2 regions of the Lysinibacillus sp. FSL M8-0216 genome follow, and region 2 is predicted to be linked to the other one. Evidence: riboswitches for the same ligand, from Rfam matches in the RefSeq annotation. Region 2 holds a riboswitch; the other holds the start of a gene.

The links. Region 2 has a riboswitch for FMN ahead of MKX57_RS06060 (ECF transporter S component). Riboswitches for the same ligand answer to the same signal wherever they lie in the genome.
Positions count from the first base shown of each region.
Region 1: linked by a shared signal. The riboswitch ahead of ribE (riboflavin synthase) and the one ahead of MKX57_RS06060 (ECF transporter S component) in region 2 are both predicted to bind FMN.

Region 1 covers NZ_CP152007.1:1,581,342-1,591,240, reverse strand. Annotated here, with positions in the region: gene MKX57_RS07480 (3-oxoacyl-ACP reductase) at 1-502, opposite strand, end outside; gene MKX57_RS07475 (DUF2829 domain-containing protein) at 559-780, opposite strand; gene MKX57_RS07470 (GNAT family N-acetyltransferase) at 814-1,695, opposite strand; gene MKX57_RS07465 (histidine phosphatase family protein) at 1,709-2,257, opposite strand; gene MKX57_RS07460 (GHKL domain-containing protein) at 2,722-4,029, shown strand; gene MKX57_RS07455 (spore germination protein) at 4,260-5,723, opposite strand; gene ribE (6,7-dimethyl-8-ribityllumazine synthase) at 5,874-6,341, opposite strand; gene ribB (3,4-dihydroxy-2-butanone-4-phosphate synthase) at 6,363-6,977, opposite strand; gene ribE (riboflavin synthase) at 7,005-7,643, opposite strand; FMN riboswitch at 7,891-8,016, opposite strand; FMN riboswitch at 8,135-8,260, opposite strand; gene MKX57_RS07435 (ABC-F family ATP-binding cassette domain-containing protein) at 8,372-9,899, opposite strand, start outside.
Region 2 covers NZ_CP152007.1:1,285,944-1,295,842, forward strand. Annotated here, with positions in the region: gene MKX57_RS06030 (cytochrome c biogenesis protein ResB) at 1-1,487, shown strand, start outside; gene ccsB (c-type cytochrome biogenesis protein CcsB) at 1,484-2,665, shown strand; gene MKX57_RS06040 (response regulator transcription factor) at 2,781-3,497, shown strand; gene MKX57_RS06045 (ATP-binding protein) at 3,490-5,265, shown strand; gene sigX (RNA polymerase sigma factor SigX) at 5,323-5,877, shown strand; gene MKX57_RS06055 (RNA polymerase subunit sigma) at 5,874-7,157, shown strand; FMN riboswitch at 7,311-7,498, shown strand; gene MKX57_RS06060 (ECF transporter S component) at 7,718-8,305, shown strand; gene MKX57_RS06065 (sodium-dependent transporter) at 8,484-9,830, shown strand.

The sequences.
Region 1 (9,899 bases), 300 kb from region 2:
GCTTCGTGTAGCCAACAATGGCATGCTTAGAAGCTGTGTAGGCCGCTCCTCCACCACCTGCAACAAGTCCAGCAATCGAAGCCATATTGACAATCGTACCAGCTCCACGTGCAACCATATGAGACAAGATTCTATTAGTCACAAAAAACGTTCCTTTGACATTCGTGTTCATAATTTTATCCCACAGTGCTTCGTCTGTATCTAGCGTTTTTGCAAAGCCGTCTAAAATGCCTGCTGTATTACATAAAATATCAATTTGTGTAAATGAAGAAATAGCAGCCTCGTATGACTGTTCCACATCTTGTTGGCTGCAAACACTTCCTACCATATAGGCAAAATGCTCTGGATATTGCTGCTGCAATTGGACTAACCCTCGTACCTCTATATCAAATCCAAATACATTCGCACCATTTTCTAAAAATGCAAGGGCTTGAGCATATCCAATGCCTGACGCTGCCCCCGTAATGAAAACAGTTTTATTTTTATATTCTTCAAACTTCATACCATGTCTCCTTACAAAAAGAAGCCACCTCAAAATTGAGATGACTTCTCATATTATTATTCAACGACAATCCAATCTTCTGCTAATAAATCACATACTGTAGGCGTGAACATTGTGTACCCTTCTCCGCGTACATTAATTAAAAAATAAGGATTCAAAGTCTCTCCATCGTGTTGGCTTTGACCAACTAGCTTCACATATAGTTCAGCACCGCCCCAGCCTGCACGAATACTTTTTTCTCCTGCTTTTAAGCGTGGTAATATTTCTTCAAACGTCATGTCCTTCATCCTCTATTCCCATTCATTATCGCATTAGTATACTGGATTTTCGTTAGGTTGACAACTATGGTTAGATTTGCTTTTCATCTGTACCTGCTCTGTCGTCACCTTTAGTCCATTTGCCACTAAATAGCTCGTTGCTGGGTTGCTTGCTCGGAAATTAACGGCGGTTATATTCACCTTCTGAGCTGTCACACTGGCTAAGAAGTGTGCTAGTAAATCGACTTTATACTCTTCTAATACTTCCAATTGATACAGAATGACCCGCTCCAACTCACCCTGTTTCCCCCACACTGTTTTATATAACATATAGCCGAGCACATCATTTGCTTCATTATAGAAAACTCTAGCTTCTCCCTGCTTAATGCTATGCCAGCTACATTGCCAAGGAACATCTTCCTGATAAAACGGCACATGAGGTAATTGTTCTGGGCGAATTATTTCAGTCCGAATAGCTGACGTATGTTCTACCTTCGCCTCATATTCCCCACTTAAAAACTGAAGATGATCAGTTATAACATAGCCATATCTTTCATACAAAGCAATTGCTACTGAGTTTTCCTTTATTGCTTCCAGTGTGGCAATTTCAACATTTTCCCGTTCATAGATAGCTAGAGTTTCCTCCATTAATAATCGTGAAACGCCTTTCCCACGATAAGTAGGCGAAATACCCGTGCCCCCATTCCATGCTATTTTCTTGCCACCCATGTGTCGAAAGCCGTTCATGACAATACCAATTGGTTCATGATCGTCAAAAGCGACAATGGAGTGCTCAACTGACAGCCCCTCCCCAACAAGCCGCTGTAAAAACATCTCTGCCGTCATGTCGATGGGCACAATGTATCCTTCAAAGCCTTTGTTCCACGCCCGTAATACTTCCTCTAATGTACATTGTGAAACTGTTTTAATATTCATCGTTTCCCTCATCTCAAATGGAATCTAATTTTGCTAAATCTTCTAATGTCAGTTTCCCCAAAATTTCATATCCTTGACCTAAGCCTTTGGGTTTTATAATAACCGTGCCCATATTCGGGATGACCCCTAGTCCCACATTTTTCGGAAAACTATGACCAATTATGACTCTATTGATTCCCTCTGGTGGTTTCATTTCCAACATAGATTGAAAAGCCATTAAAATTGAATTTTGTTGAACAGTCGAAAGATTTCCATCTAACATAAAAATCTCAAACAAAAAAGGGTCTATTTGTACCTGAACATTCGGAAAAGCCAACTGAGCTGTTTCAATCGTTCGACAAAAAGGACTTGCATTGATAGGCGCAAGGATGGGAATTTGCCAATAACGCAACATTTGGCCATAATATACAGCCTCATGACGGCCTTGTTCGGATAAATTTCTTTGATACTGACAACTTTGAAATAGACCATTTACTTGATCTACACCAACTGTTGCAGTCCCATGTCTTGCATATAAAATAAGTCCTCCCTCTTTTAATAATTTCAGGAGATCCTTTTCCAATTTTTTCATCCCCTTCATTTTATCACTTTATTCTTTGTAATGTATGTCTTACAAATAGAAAAAAGCTCCCTATTTTCACATGGAAATAAATGAACTGTCGATTTCTGCAGGAGTCGCCGATCCTCGTTCCTTTTAACTTTTATATAAAGTACTTTAACTACAAATAGGAGTGAAAAGATTATATATGACTGGGACCCACTCATTTTTTATGTGACCTTTGTTTTAGAAACTTTTTGAATTTTCCATGAGTATAGGAAATGAGACTTAAAATATGCTGTTTCACCTTTTTAGTTTACTTTCTTGTAAAGGATTATTAAACTAGTGTTTACGGTGTGTAATTTTAAAGTCATATTGATTTTGTGTTTTAATTTATGTAGGATAAACAAGCATTGTTTGGTTTACAAACAAAAAATAGAGTTAATTAATATTCTAGAATATTAATAGATGAGGAAGTCCCGAGTAATATGAAAAATCGAAAAATAAAGCTTATATTAATTCTATCCACCATTTTATTATGTTTGTTTACAAGTTTAAACATCATTACATCCTATGTAAAAATTAAAAAGACCGTTGAAGAATCAATTGCTAATCAAAGTCTAGAGGCTGCTAATTCCATTGCTGCTTCCATCGATACAATTGCTTATCAGCAATTTTTGAATAATCCGCAAAAAAATGATTATTATTGGGAAGTAAGAAGTTACTTAAATGATGCAAGGGTAAAGCTAGGTGCATTATTTGTTTATACATTGCAGGTGGATAATCCAAAAGTATCAAAAGCAATGGTGATGGGTCTGCCAAGTGAACTAAAAAAAGGATTTGAAATAGGTGAGGTTTGTACTGTTCCAGCTAAACAAGTAGAAAAAGCCTATCATGGTGAAACCTATGTCACAGAGGTAATCCATGATTCAGTCCATGGTTCTTATTTATCTGTTGGTGCGCCAATTAAAGATGATACAGGCCAAATAATCGGTTACCTAGGCATTGATATAAGTGCAGATACATTGAATGGTATTAAAGGCAAAGTGATTGAAGATAACCTATTTATTTTTATTTTCAATGGTGTATTTATTTTAATTGTTGCTGGTTCTTTTTTATTTTTACAAAGATGGTACCAAAAAGAGGTAGCGAAGGAAGTAGGCGCCACAGAAGACACTTACCAAGCAGAAATCAAAACATTGATTACTTCGGTGTCATCGTTACGTCATGATTTCACGAACCATATCCAAGTTTTACATGGCCTTTTACAATTAGAAAAAACGGATCAAGCAAAACAATATTTAGCATCACTGTCGAAAGAAGTACAAGCGATTAAATCATTAAAATTAAATATTGACCATCCAGGTTTATCCATATTATTACAAACGAAAAAGCTAACAGCACAGAATCATAATATTGATATGGATTTCACCATCTCTCAGGGCGATTTTAATAAAATTAAAACGACCGATTTAATCAAGATTCTATCGAACTTAATTGACAATGCGATTGATGCTGCGAATGAATTGCCTGAGGGGCAACGTAAAATTATGATTTGTTGTCAAGCTGATGAAGGACAATATGAATTTAAAATTACGAATACAGGACCGAATATTGTAGACGCAAACCAAATCTTTAAACAAGGATTCTCTACGAAGAAGCATGAAAATGGGAAAATTCGAGGGCAAGGACTATTTATTGTGAAAGAAATCGTCCATAAATATCATGGAGATATTTCGATTGAATCATCGAAACATCTTGAAACGACTGCCATCGTCCATATTCCTTTCAAATAGCTACAAAATGTAGAGAGCTTTAGACAAAAACCATTGAGAAGATAATGACTCTCAATGGTTTTTGTTATTCTTTCTCTTTCATATGCGGAGAAATAGTCGTTCAGCACTACGGAGTTCTTAAAAGTGGATTAGAAACAGCTCATCTCCCGTAGTGGAATTAATTATAAAAAAAGACTATAGGCAAACTCCAATTTTTTTGAGCTTGTCTATAGTCTGATGTCAGGTAACGGTCATACCCCCTGATCTTTTTTTGATTTAATATTTGCCGTTCGTGTCCGGTCCTGTGGTTTTAGGAAGGACGGTCTTAGACTATAGCCCTTCGGCGATAAACGCAGTAAGGATTTTCCAATATTACCCTGTTCAAAATCTGCATTAAAATTAATATAGGGCACACCGAGTACACGCATATTTGCTGCATAGATAATAATGAAAAAGACCGAAATAAAAAATCCAAACAGACCCAAAAAGGCTGAAAATAAAATGATAATTAATCGAAAAATACTCATTGCTGTTACAAAGGCTTGATTGACGAGTGTAAATGCAGCAATGCTTGAAATCGCAATGATAACAATCATCGAAGGGCTTGTCACGCCAGCTTTAATCGCAGCATCTCCAATGATTAACCCTCCAACAACACTGATCGAGCCACTGATGGCACTAGGCAAGCGTAAGTTGGCCTCGCGGAACATTTCAAACATAAATAGCATCATCATGATTTCAAGTATCGTTGGAAACGGTAACCCCGTTCTTGATTCAACCACTGTCGCAAGTAGAAGATAGGGGAGCTGCTCTTGATGATACGTCGTTACGGCTAGCCAAAAACCAGGAAGTAACATACTAATCAGTATCCCAAAAATTCGGAGCACCCGTTCCATTGAACTGACAATGACCGGATATTCATTGTCCTCAGATGTTTTAAAGAGCAGCATAATATTGGCGGGAATAATCATGGCATAGGAAACGCCATCGATCATTATTAGTATTCTTCCTCTCATTAATGCTTGAAGAGCAAAATCTGGTCTTCCCGTATAATCATGTCTAGGTAGAACTTTAGCCGTCTGTTCAATTGCCTCCATCAGTAAATCACCATTGACGACAATATCTGTATCAATTTTTTGTAATTGTAATCGGATTTGTTCTAGCATATTTAAATTCACAATGTCTTCCATATATAAAACGGCTACCGTTGTTTTAGAGCGTTGACCGATTTCTAATGTTTCTACACTAAATGAATTCGTAGGTAAACGTTTTCGTAATAAAGCTATATTAATAAATACATCTTCAATAAAATCATCTCTTGGTCCTTTTACAACTAACTCAAGCGTTGTTTCCCCCGGCTCACGATTAGGTCTATTTGAAATATCACTGGAATAAATCAAATGATCTTCCTCAAAATATAATAAGACATGGCCTTTGTAGACTCTTGTAATCATATCCTCTTTCTTAGTGACCTTTTGTAAATAGGGCACATGAAGATGCTGTTCAATTAGCTCCTCTAACGTTTCATCAGAACCACAGTTAAATAAGGATTGAACACGTTCGACCACAACCGTTTGAAGGAGTTCTTCGTCTATCATAGCATCACAGGTTATCATATGGACTGTATGTTGCTGAAATTTATACTGTTGGAATATTATATCAGCAGAGCGTTGAAATAGTGATTTCAACATTTTCAAATTCATCATTTGTTCCATTGAAATACTTCTCATCTCCTACTGAGCCTGCTCAAATTTAGTACATTTATGAAAACTACGACATGTAATAAATATACTTAGGCATATTTTTCCCATGGACATAAAAATTATTCAAGAAACAAATACTGTGATAACCTATTCAGAATGTTCTTAGCCAATCATTTTTTGTAGATTAGCCATCTCAATTGCCGATATCGCGGAATCATAGCCTTTATTACCTGATTTCGTTCCCGCACGCTCAATCGCCTGTTCAATATTTTCTGTTGTAACAATACCGAAAATAACTGGTACATTGGTCGTTAAGGATACATTCGCAATTCCTTTTGCCGACTCATTACACACATAATCATAATGTGTTGTAGAACCACGAATAACAGTCCCTAAACCAATAATGGCATCATATTTCTTTGTCTCTGCTAATTGTTTCGCAATAAAAGGCACTTCAAAAGCTCCTGGCACCCATGCAACATCAATGGATGCTTCATCTACACCGTGTCTTTTTAATCCATCCATTGCACCATCTAATAATTTGCTTGTAATAAACTCATTGAATCGACCTACGACTACCGCAATTTTTAAATCCGTCCCAATTAATTGTGCTTCAAATGTTTGACCCATTTTTTAAAATCTCCCTCGTTATTAGTTTGTTGTAAATGATTGACTGCGATAAGCGGCTAACGCCTCAATGGAAATCATTTTTAATCCATGATGTGCTGCATACTTTGTCAATTCATCAAAGCGCATCATGTGACCATCGTCCCCCATAATTTCACAAATCACTCCAGCAGGAATACTGTGACAAAGCTTAGCTAAATCAATGCTCGCCTCCGTATGGCCCCTTCGCTCTAAGACACCATTATCCTTTGCGATTAGTGGAAAAATGTGTCCTGGTCGACGAAAATCAGTTTTTTTCGCCTGAGATCCCAACATCTTTTGTATGGTGAATGCCCGCTCAAAGGCACTAATCCCCGTTGTTGTGTCCATATGATCGATACTTACGGTAAATGCTGTTTGATGGTTATCCGTATTGTGCTGAACCATTGGGTGCAGATCTAACTGATGTGCTAGCTTCTGCGAAATCGGCGTACAAATTAGACCTTTTCCATAAGTCGCCATAAAGTTGATCGTTTCCGGAGTAATAAATTCAGCAAGCGCTAGAAGATCCCCCTCATTTTCCCGATCCTCATCATCCACTACGATGATTATTTTCCCTTGCTTTAAATCCTCTATGGCATCTTCAATTGCATGTAGCACTATTTTTCATCTCCTCATTATGTGATTTTAAAAACCATGTCGTGCTAAATAATCTCTTGTAATCATTGACTTGCCTTGCTCATTTTTCAATTCGTTTAAAATATATTTACCGACTAAATCTGTTTCAATATTGACGAAAGCGCCTACTTTTTTCATACCTAAAATCGTTTCCTTGTAAGTATGAGGAATCAGTGAAATCGTGACCTGCTTCGTTTCAACATGAAAGATTGTTAAGCTTGTGCCATCAATCGTTACGGAGCCCTTCGGAATACAGAAACTTGTTAGTTCCTCAGACAATTCGATATCAATATAAACCGCGTTGGCCACCGGACGTTTTCGTAAAATCTTCCCAACACCATCGACATGACCAGCAACAAAGTGACCCCCAAATCGCCCATTAGCAGGCATCGCACGCTCCAAATTAACCGGATCCCCTATTGTCAGCTGATGTAAATTTGTAGCTTTGACGGTTTCAGGCATAACATCCATCGTAAGCTCTCGATTCGTAAAATGAGTAACCGTTAAACAAACACCATTGACCGCTATACTATCCCCTAACCCCACATCTTCAGCAACTTTCGATGATTGAACCGTAATTTTCATACTGTTCTTATTGATTTGCAAGGCTTTAATAGTGCCAATATCCTCCACAATACCTGTAAACATTTCTTCACCTGCTTTCACACTGATCTTACGTAGCTTCTATCCGTGGCTTTTGGGTTTCTATCCGTCACTCTTGAGCTTCTATCCGTCACTTTTGGGTTTCTATCCACCACTCTTGAGCTTCTATCCGTCTCCCTTCTTAAAGCTCATATAAAAAGAAAAACCCCTTTGACAAAGGGGTTTTGGGAGTATAAGACATCAATAAATAAGCCTATTTGGATATACATTTTTTCCATAGACTAGTATCTTATTTGTTCTTCTCCCATCCAGACTATCACTGTCGGTTTTGGATTTGCACCAAATCAGCTTGCGCTCACGGACTTTGAATTGCTTCATCACCGCCGATTGGGAATTTCACCCTACCCCGAAGAACATCTTCTATTCAATTGATTGGCTAAATAAAAAAACTTCCCAACATACTTGCGGGAAGTCGTGTCATAAATGCATAGTCAAATAGACCTTCTAAATTACATTGAATTTAAAAAGCTCGCACTTATACCCTTCTCCCATCCAGACTGTTACTGTCGGTTTTGGATTTGCACCAAATCAGCTTGCGCTCACGGACTTTGAATTACTTCATCACCGCCGATTGGGAATTTCACCCTACCCCGAAGGATCATTTTATTTAGCTAGTTCTTACGATAACACTATTTAATTATATTATCTATACTTCTGTCTGTAATTTTTAAAAAAGGGGCCACCTCTTGCTATAGAGGTAGCCCCTAAATCCTTTAATGGCTTATTTTTTGAACATAATCATCATAATTTCCCGAAAAGGCCGTCATCCCAGTTGGTGATAATTCAAGCAATTTATTTGCTAGCTTATTAAGGAAATAACGATCATGAGAAATGCATAATAAGGTGCCGTCAAATTGCAATAGCGCCTCCTCCAAAACTTCCTTGCTAAATAAATCAAGATGATTGGTCGGCTCATCCATAATAAGCACATTGGCTTTTTGCAAAATAAGCTTTGCTAACGCTACACGCGCTTTTTCCCCGCCGCTAAGGGAGGCTATCTTTTTAAAAACATCCTCTTTCGTAAATAAAAAATTACCGAGTACTGACCGTATTCTTGCCTCTTCCATCGAAGGGAAAGTACTCCAAACCTCTTGTAATACCGTATTATTAGGATGTAATGTCTCTTGCTCTTGATCATAATAGCCGATTGTCACACCATTTCCCCATGCGATAACGCCACGGTCCGGAGACAATTCATGTAATAACGCCTTCAAAAGCGTTGATTTCCCAACACCATTTGGACCTACTAATGCGACCCGATCTCCTCTATCCAAGGAAAACTCAATATCTTGCAATAATATTTTCTTGCTATCTTCTAGCTGATAGGAGAGCACTACATCTTTTACCTTCAACACTTCTTTATGAGATCTCTTATCTGTAGCAAATGTCATTTGTGCGTGTTTTAGATCCTTCTGAGGCTTTTCAAGACGATCTATTCGTTCGAGCTGCTTCCTTTTGTTCTTAGCGCTTTTCGAGGAAGTAGCCATCGTAATATTCCGCTCAATATAATCCTCCATTTTGGCGATTTGCTGCTGTTGCATCGTATATTTCTTTTCCATTAATTCGCGATTTTTCACCTTGCTTTCCACATACTTAGAATAGTTACCGCTGTATGTTGTTCCATGGGTGCGTTCAATCTCATAAATTTCATTGACAAGGGCATCTAAAAAATAACGATCGTGCGAAATAACAATAATAGCACCCTGATAGCCACGTAAATAGCTTTCAAGCCAGTTTAAAGTCGCAAAATCCAAATGGTTAGTCGGTTCATCTAACAGCAATAAATCCGGCTGCTCTAGTAAAATTTTAGCAAGTGCCAGTCTAGTTTTCTGTCCACCACTTAATGATTCGATAAGAGTGTTTGTCGGGATGCTACCAAAGCCCATTCCATTTAACATACTATTTATTTTTGCCTCGACATCATAGCCACCTTGCTGTGAAAACCAATCTGATTTGCTGGCATATATCTTCATTACCTGTTCCAGCTTTTCGGGGTTATTGATGCAGGAAGGCTCACCCATCTGCATTTCCAGCTCTCGAAGTTCCTTTTCAGCCTCTTGAAGCTCAGTAAATGCCCCAAGCATTTCAGTCCAAATCGTATGTTCTGGCTGTAACCCACTATCTTGTCGCAAATAACCTAGCTTCATTCCCTTGCCTATAAAAATGTCGCCTTCATCATAGGGAAGATCCCCTGTAATGATCTTTAGTAGCGTTGATTTTCCTGCCCCATTTACACCTATA
Region 2 (9,899 bases):
GTGTTAAAGTGGGTATATCTTTAATTATTATCACATTAATTGCTGCTTCAATCGGAACATTACTACCACAAGAGTTTTACGTAAAAGCCTCTGATATGGAGAAGGGAGCTTATTACGCTGACGTATATGGTACGTTCGGTAAAATTTATTACACGCTAGGACTCTCAGATTTATATAGTTCATGGTGGTTCCAAATTTTAGTTGGCATGTTAGCTGTGTCAATTATTGTAGCCAGTCTGGACCGAGGAATCCCGCTCTATAAATCTCTAAAGAATCAACGTGTTAAAAGACATGAAAGCTTTATGAAGCGTCAACGCATTTTTGGTGAGGGTCAAATAACGGCTGACGCTGAGGAAACGCTTGATAAAGTGGCTCAAAAGATGACTGAAATGAGATACTCTGTCCGTCGAGATGGTAGCGCTCTCTTAGCTGAAAAAGGTCGCTTTTCTCGTTACGGTCCGTACATAAACCATGTTGGGCTCATTATCTTCATAAGTGGGGTTATGTTACGTCTTGTACCAGGCTTCTATGTGGATGAGTCGATATGGGTCCGCGAGGGAGAAACACGTGCTATTACTGGCATGGACGGTTATTTCATTGAAAACAGAGATTTTATTTTAGAAACTCATGATAATGAACCCCAAGGAGAGCAAGTAAAGCAAAATGTTAATGTGGTTGCAAAAAACTTCCAAACTGACATTACGCTTTACAAACAGCCTAAAGATGCAATCCCGGGTGATACGGAAAATCTGGAAAAAGTTAAAGATTATTCGATTCGTGTCAATCACCCATTAAAAGAAGATGGCTATGCTCTTTATCAAATGGATTATCGTCTGAATGAATTAAAGCAAATGAATTTTGAATTAATTAATAAGGCGAGTGAAAAATCACTTGGTAAAGTGGAAATTGATTTAACAAATCCTAAAAAAGAATATGATTTAGGTAATGGGTCTTCCGTGCAAATTCTAGTTTATACACCAGATTTTGATGGCTTTGAAAATGGAGAACCCCAAACAAAAACATCGATTCCAAATAATCCAGCATTTTTATTTAAAATGACTACGCCAGAAACACCAGAAGGCGAAGTAAGCTTTGTGGAAATTATGCAGCCACCACTAGAACCGCTGGGGGAAAATCAATATAGAATGAAATTTGCTGCAGCAGAGATGCGTGATATGTCTGGTATTACGGTTCGTAAAGATAGTACAATTCCTATCTTATTTGTTGGTGGCGTTATCTTTATGATTGGTGTTGTAATTGGATCTTACTGGAATCACCGTCGTTTATGGCTTCAAGTAGAGCCGGATGGCCGTGTTTTAATGGCTGCCCATGTTAATAAAAATATGTTCAGCATGAAAAAGGATTTAGATGCTGTTACAGCATTTGCTGCATTGCCTTCATACAAAGATCAGTTAGAGAAAGAAGAGGCTGACGAAGAGTCCACTGATGGTGGCATTAAAGAAAAGGAAGGTGACAACACCTTATGAGTTTGATTGACATAAGTGGAAACCTGTTATTTGTAGCTTTTATTGCTTATTTAGTTGCGACGTTATTATTTGGTGGTTCCATTAAACAAGCGAATGCTACAGGTAAAAACACTGGTAAATGGGGTAAGCTTGCCATTGTGGTAACAATTATTGGATTTGTATCACAGCTTGCCTACTTTATTACACGATGGATTTATACTGGACATGCGCCAGTAAGTAATATGTTTGAATTTACAACTGCCTTTGGTATGTTCATTGTTGGTGCGTTTATTTTAATTTACTTTATTTATCGTTTATCTGCACTTGGATTGGTAGCATTACCAGTAGCACTTTTAATTATCGCTTATGCTTCAATGTTCCCGAAAGAAGTAAGTCCATTAGTGCCCTCATTACAAAGCCATTGGTTAACAATTCACGTGATTACAGCGGCATTAGGGCAATCTATTTTAGCGATCAGTGCTGTGGCTGGACTTATTTACTTATTAAAGGTTGTAGATTTAACGAAGCCTTCTAAACAACGATTTTGGTTAGAAGCCGTTATGTACTGTCTTGTAGTAGTTGTTGGGTTTGTCGCTGTGACATCTACATTCAGTGCAATGGATTATGAATCTAGCTACAATTATGTGGATAAAGAAGGAACTACGCGTAAAATCATTTACAATTTACCACCAGTTTTCGGTATGAATGAGTATGAGGCGGTTGAAGAGCATGGCATGTCACCAATAGTAGAAATGCCAGCATTAATTAATGCGAAGAAATTAACAACTGTCTTTTGGTCATTATTAGTAGGGTCAGTATTGTATTTATTAATTCGCTTAATTGCACGTCGTCGAATAAGTGCTATTTTCCAACCACTTGTGAAGCGTGTTAATTTACAATTACTTGATGAAATTGGTTATCGTTCAGTGCTAATTGGTTTCCCTGTATTCTCCCTAGGTGCTTTAATCTTTGCGATGATTTGGGCGCAAATTGCTTGGAGTCGCTTCTGGGGATGGGATCCTAAGGAAGTATGGGCTCTTATTACATGGTTATTCTATGCGGCATTCCTACATTTACGTTTATCAAAAGGCTGGGAAGGTCAAAAATCTGCTTGGTTAGCATTAATTGGTTTTGGTATTATATTATTTAACCTAATTGCTGTTAACTTAATTCTTGCAGGTTTACACTCCTACGCATAACCTGTGAAACAACAAGCCTTTTCGCTCTAGCGAAGAGGCTTTCTTTTCTTTTCAATATGTGTCACACCATGTACAATAGAAGTTAGAGAAAGATTGGAAGAGAGGGATCGTGAAAGTGTCAGAAAATATTTCAGTATTAGTAGTAGATGACGAGGATCGAATTCGCCGCTTATTAAAAATGTATCTGGAGCGAGAAGGATACCTTGTTGACGAGGCAGAAAATGGTGAACAAGCGATCGAAAAATCTTTAGAAAAAGAATATCACTGTATTTTACTTGATATTATGATGCCTGAAAAAGATGGGCTAGAAGTGTGTGCAGAAATTCGTGAACGCGCTGCAACTCCTATTATTTTATTAACTGCTAAAGGCGAGGAAGCTAATCGTGTTCAAGGCTTCGAGCTAGGAGCAGATGATTATATTGTAAAACCATTTAGTCCTCGTGAGGTAGTGTTACGTGTGAAGGCCATTTTACGTCGTTCACAGGCATTCTCACCAACGACAAATGCATCCTCTTCAAAAGATTTAGTGGTGTTCCAGCATTTGATGATCGATCATGATGCACACCGTGTAACGGCAGAGGGCATTGAGGTGAATTTAACACCAAAAGAGTATGAATTACTTTACTTCTTAGCGAAATCGCCAGACAAAGTATTTGACCGTGAACAACTACTAAAAGAGGTTTGGCATTACGATTTCTTTGGTGATTTACGTACAGTTGACACACACGTAAAACGTTTACGTGAAAAGCTCAACCGTGTTTCTGAAAACGCTGCTAAAATGATCGTGACGGTTTGGGGCGTTGGTTACAAATTTGAGGTTGTCAATGAATAGAATATGGAATAGTGTTGTCGGGAAGCTATGGGTAACCATATTGCTTCTCGTTTCATTTGTATTATTTGTTTTCACGGTATTAATGCTTGAATTTCTTCAAAACTACCATATGCAGCAAGCGGAAATATCTTTACGTCAAACCGCTGCCACTGTGGCAAGTATAGTGGATGACAATGAAACAGCTGAATCGACTTCGGAATTATTAAAAGATATTTTACCTAAAGGCACCAACGCACTAATCGCAATCAGCCATGTAGAAGTATCCTTTGCCATGCAAGAGGGACTCAATAAAAAGGAAATTCAAGATACTATTTTGGCAAATAAATCTTTCCGTGAGGTTTTTCAATCAGATGAACCAATTACTAAAGAAATGATGATGCCCTCCTCTACAGATCAAGAGAAAATGGAATCTTACGTTGTACTTGGTTTCCCATTAAATGTAGAGAATGCTGTACATGGAGCAGTTTTCATCTATCAAAGCCCCGATGCCCTACATAAAACGTCCAAGGAAACGACGAAAATTGTCTTTTTGGCAGCTTTCATAGCATTTGTTTTGACTACATTTTTTGCGTTCTTCTTGTCTTCACGTATTACTTCTCCACTTAGAAAAATGCGTGAGCTGGCATTTGAAATTGCAAAAGGGAATTTTGAAGCGAAAATGCCTACGACTCAAAATGATGAAATTGGACAGCTTGCAGTTGCTTTCAATCAAATGGGTCGTCAATTAAAGCATAATTTAGAGGTCATCAATCAAGAGAATGAACAGCTATCCAATATTTTGACATCTATGACAGATGCAGTGATTACATTTAATCGCGACCGTACAATATTATTAAGTAATCCACCAGCGGAACGCCTGATGCAAAAATGGTTTGTAAACAAAGGCTCACAAAGTGCGAAGCCAATACCGCCAGAGCTGTATCATATGCTGGATCATGTACTCATGTTTGAGGATAAGCTAGAAGAGGAAATTGAAATGGATGGTAATTACTATACGTTTACAATTAGTCCTCTTTATAGTGGAGAAAACATTCGTGGTGCAGTCGCTGTTATTCGTGATATGACTGAACAACACCGCTTAGAAAAACTTCGATCCGATTTTATTGCGAACGTCTCTCATGAATTGCGGACGCCAATCGCCATGCTTCAAGGCTATTCTGAAGCATTGATGGATGATGATTTTATTCAAGATCAGGAAGAACGTAATGAAATAACAAAAATTATTTATGATGAATCCAAACGAATGGGTCGCCTTGTCACGGATTTATTAGATTTAGCACGCATGGAATCAGGGCATATGACACTCTATAAAGATGAATTGCCAATTAATTCTACATTCGAACGTATTACCCAAAAATTTGCACAGGTTGCAAAAGAAAAGCATATTCGTCTACTATTTGATAGTGAATTTAATGACGATGCGATGATTAATATAGATGAGGATCGCATCGAGCAAGTACTCACAAATTTAGTCGACAATGCACTAAGACATACGGAAGAGGGATCTGTCACAGTAAAAGTGGAGCAGGAGCCAACATTCGCTAAAATTTCTGTTCAAGATACAGGACATGGTATTCCTCAAGATGATTTACCTTATGTCTTTGAACGCTTTTATAAAGCAGATAAGGCACGTACTCGATCTAAGGGTGGTACGGGACTTGGCTTAGCCATTGCACGAAATATTATAAAGGCACACTCAGGAAATATTATGGTAGATAGTGTGCTTAAGGAAGGTACTACCTTCACATTTTATTTACCGTTCGATTAATAACATGGTTTGTTATTAATTGACTGTAACTTCTGTGAATGTAAGACGACAAATAATATAGAACGGGGGTGGAGTGCATTGAATGACTCCGTGTTCCATCGACTATACGATGCCTATCATCAAGACGTGTTCCAGTTTCTAATCTATCTAGTAAAAAACCGTACACTTGCTGAAGATTTAGCGCATGAAGTTTATGTAAGAGTATTGCGCTCATACGATCAATTTGCAGGCAATAGTAGTGAGAAAACATGGCTTTTTGCAATAGCCAAAAATGTTGCGATTGATCATTTTAGAAAGCAAGCAGTGCGTCAGAAGCATTCGCTTGATTTCTTTGACTGGGAAACGGAACAGCTCCATTCAAACACACCATCACCGGAGGAAATGCTACAGGCCAGTGATGAATTTATGCAAGTAGAGTCAGCATTAGAAAACTGTACTGGCGATCAAAAAATGGTCATTATTATGCGCTATTTCCAGGATTTATCGATTGCAGAAACGGCGCAAATACTTGATTGGACAGAAGCGAAGGTAAAAACAACCCAGCATCGAGCCATTAAATTTTTAAGGCAACACCTACAGCCGATCAGAGAACAGGAGGCGAAACGGCAATGACACATAAGGCATTTGATGATGAGCAGCTTGAACATGTACTGAACAATGCCCCTAAGCTTTCTGACCACCGTTCGAAAGAAGATATATTAAATCGGTTAATGGCAGATGCTCGCTTGCAAGATAATATCCACCTTCAAGAAGCTATGCAAGAACCTATAGAAGATGAACCATCTCAACAGGAAGGTGCTATCATTCAAAAGCCTGCGACGAAATCAAAAGTACGTAATATGCAGATTTATATGAGTGTAGCCGCAGTCTTTGTGCTAACAATACTAGTTGGCACAATATTGAAGAACAATCAAGGTGAGCAAAAAGATCAAGCGAGTATGCCTGAAACGGCTCAGTTTTCGACGATGCAAGAGGATTCAGCAGCAAAGGAAGCGGCCACGCAGGATGAAATGCTGGATTCCAAAAGTATTGTTGCGGAACATGAGCGCATTTTATCTTTACGTACATCTGTCTATGAGGAGGATGTAAAAGATGCTGTCGTATTCCGTATTGGTTTGGCAGGGCGTGATGCGGAAAGTGTTCCTATGACGTATGTGATTCCAAATGAACGTGTGGCTACGGATTTTGGAGAAGAGAAGCCTTCTACCTTACGGATATATGAAAAGTATGCTCCTCAAATTGACGAGGAGGCCAAAGGGTTTACAGAGTATCATCCTTATAAAGGTGAGCTGAAGGAAAAGGATGATAAGCTTATCCATGTCTTGCCAAAGGGGAATGACTATGATGTTGCCTCTGCTGCAGTAAATGAATATAAAGGCACAATGGAAGACACATTCTCGGACTCTGAATACACCGAAGTGGAAATCCAAAATGAAGATGGAACCCCGTATGAGTTTTCTCAAGAAGGTGAGCCAAGTCAAGGAATGTCCTTAACGAATGCAAAGCACTATAATTATTACTTGTACCATGATTCCAATGGTGCAGAATATTTATCACCAGATTTCCGTCAATCTTTTGAGACAGTCACAGAGGCACTTACACTGATGAAAAATAAAAATGATGATGTCTATACATCCGTAGTGCCTGAAAATGTAACATACACAGTCACTGAACAAGCGGAAGGTGTCGTTGTTACTTTTGATATTCCGCTTGATTTAACATCTATGGAACCAATACGAGCTACTCAATTAATTGAGGCCATGATGTTAACTGCTGCTAGCTTTAATCAACAGCTCCTTTTAGATAATGTTGTGCAAGAAAGCTGGGAAGGCTTTGATTTGAAGGGTTATTTACCAAAGCCAGTGGGACCAAATAAACAATTTTTACCATAGTCGAAGGAAGAAAAAAACAAGAGAGGCATTCCTGTATGGCGGGAGTGCCTTTTCTATTTATAAAACATAGCAATTTAATCGGATTTTTTGAGCAGAACTATTTACTTTTACTTCGTAATTCATTATAGTAAAGCTGTAGTATAAAATAATATGATTCATCTTCGGGGCAGGGTGAAAATCCCGACCGGCGGTAATAGAGTCATAAATCGCTAGTGAATATATTCATTAGCTCGCTTGATTTATGTTAAACTCTTCAGCCCGCGACCTGTGCGAATTTTCGCATGGCTGACTTGGTGAAATTCCAAGGCCGACAGTTAAAGTCTGGATGGGAGAAGATGAAGGTACGATCGTCATTCATTGTCATGAAATGAACTATGACCGAGCGCTTTTTTGTATGTTTTATTAAACTGTGCTCAAAAATTAGTTGATGAGGACGCTTATTCGTTATGCCTTTCTCCCTTATGCTTTATTAAACGCATAAGGGTTTTTTCATGAAACAATTGAAAGATCGTCACCTTTCTTCTTGCGAGATTGAATCAGCAAAGAGGAGAGAGTTTTCTATGAAGAAAAATGTCAAACTTCAATCGTTTATTACGATTGGGATGCTGAGCAGTATTTCATTTTTATTAATGCTTTTTAATTTCCCAATTCCGCCATTCCCAGCATTTTTGGAAGTGGATTTCAGTGATATGCCTGCCTTGCTTGCAGCAATCACAATGGGACCTGTAGCTGGTATTTTAGTAGAATTGTTTAAAAATGTGTTGGATTGGATTTTCTCAGGCACTCCAACAGGCGTTCCGGTAGGGCATATGGCCAATTTTGTAACAGGTATTTTATTCATCTTGCCAGTAAGCTTTATTTTTAATCGATTTAAAACAATCGCTGGTCTTGTTGGAGGTTTAGCAATAGGAACAGTTGTGATGGCAGTAGGAATGAGTGTTTTAAACTATGCTGTATTTTTACCAATGTACACTTACTTCTTAGGAATGGAGCCTGTTGTAGGTGACTCACTTTATAAAATGATTATCGCTGGTATTTTACCATTTAATATTGTCAAAGGGATTTTATTAACGGGTATTATGGCGTTATTATTTACGACAATGCGTAAATGGATTGACCGCCAGCGTTCTATGTATATAACAAAATAAAATGTACTAAGCCTCGAGGGATGAACTCGAGGCTTTTTTATGGCGAAATGTAGAAAAAATAGAAAAAGGTAATGGGTTGTCCAAGTATAACTAGTTCTTTTTTAGTAATACCTAGTCGAAAGCTATAATTTCATGTAAAATTAGAGAAGAGTTTAGAAAGTTAGAGGAGTTTGAAGAGATGAGTGGAAAAAAAGGACAGTGGTCTAGTAAGTTAGGATTTATTTTAGCATCAGCAGGTGCTGCAATAGGACTAGGAGCGATTTGGAAGCTTCCGTATGTAACCGGACAAAGTGGCGGAGGGGCGTTTTTCTTAATCTTTGTATTGTTTACATTGTTAATTGGGCTCCCGATGCTATTATCTGAATATATTTTAGGACGAGGTACACAGTCAGAGGCAATTACTGCCTATAAAAAAATTGCTCCTACGAAAAAGGGATGGGCATGGATTGGCCGCATGGGTGTTCTCGGATGTTTTTTATTACTAACATTTTATAGCGTTGTCGGTGGCTGGATTTTTATTTATAGTGGGCTAGGCGTAGCGGGTGCTGTCATTGATCCGGCTATTGATCCTGGAGAACTATTTGGAAAGATAATTGGTACACCTTGGATTACAATTGTAGGTTTGGCTTTGTTTACATTAGCAAACGTACTTGTTATTTCGTTAGGTGTCCAAAATGGTATTGAAAAGGCGAATAAATGGATGATGCCATTGCTCTTTATTATGTTCATTGTCCTAGTGATACGTGCTGTCACATTAGATGGCGCCATGGACGGGGTAAAATTCTTTTTATGGCCTGATTTTTCAAATATTACCGGAAAAGCCTTATTAGAAGCTTTAGGGCAATCCTTCTTTGGGTTAGCTGTTGGATTTTCTTGCCTTGTTACATATAGTTCCTACCTCAAAAAAGATGTGAGTTTACCGAATTCAGCAGGCTCCGTCGTTATGCTAACGGTACTTGTTTCATTTTTAGCTGGACTAGCTATCTTCCCGGTCGTTTTTGCTTTTGATTTAGAGCCGGCAGCTGGGCCAGGCTTGTTATTTATGGTGTTACCGACAGCATTTAGCCAAATGCCATTTGGGGAAGTATTTTTAGCGATGTTTTTATTATTATTCTTATTTGCCACATTAACGTCCTCGTTTAGTTTATACGAAATTATTGTTGCGGCATTTATGGAAAATAGTCAGAAGTCTCGTCTCGTATGGACTTCTTGCCTAGGTATAGTCGTCTTTCTTGCGGCCATCCCAGCATCCCTTTCCTCTAGCCTGCTAGCGGATGTATCGGTTTTTGGGAAGAATATTTTTGATGCAACTGACTTTTTAGTATCAAACTTAATGCTGCCATTGGGTAACTTGTCCATTGCGATTTTTATTGCATATGTAGTGGATAAGGAATTTGTGAAAAGAGAACTGCTAATGGGAAGCCAGATGGGGCAGGGGTATTATGCGATTTACAGGATGTTAATGTTAATCATAGTACCTGCTGTCATACTCGTAGTATTCGTTAATATGCTATTTCAATTTTAAAAATATATATAAGGTGTATCCATTTAGTAAATGGGTACGCCTTTTTTATGTATCGAAATTCAAGATAAA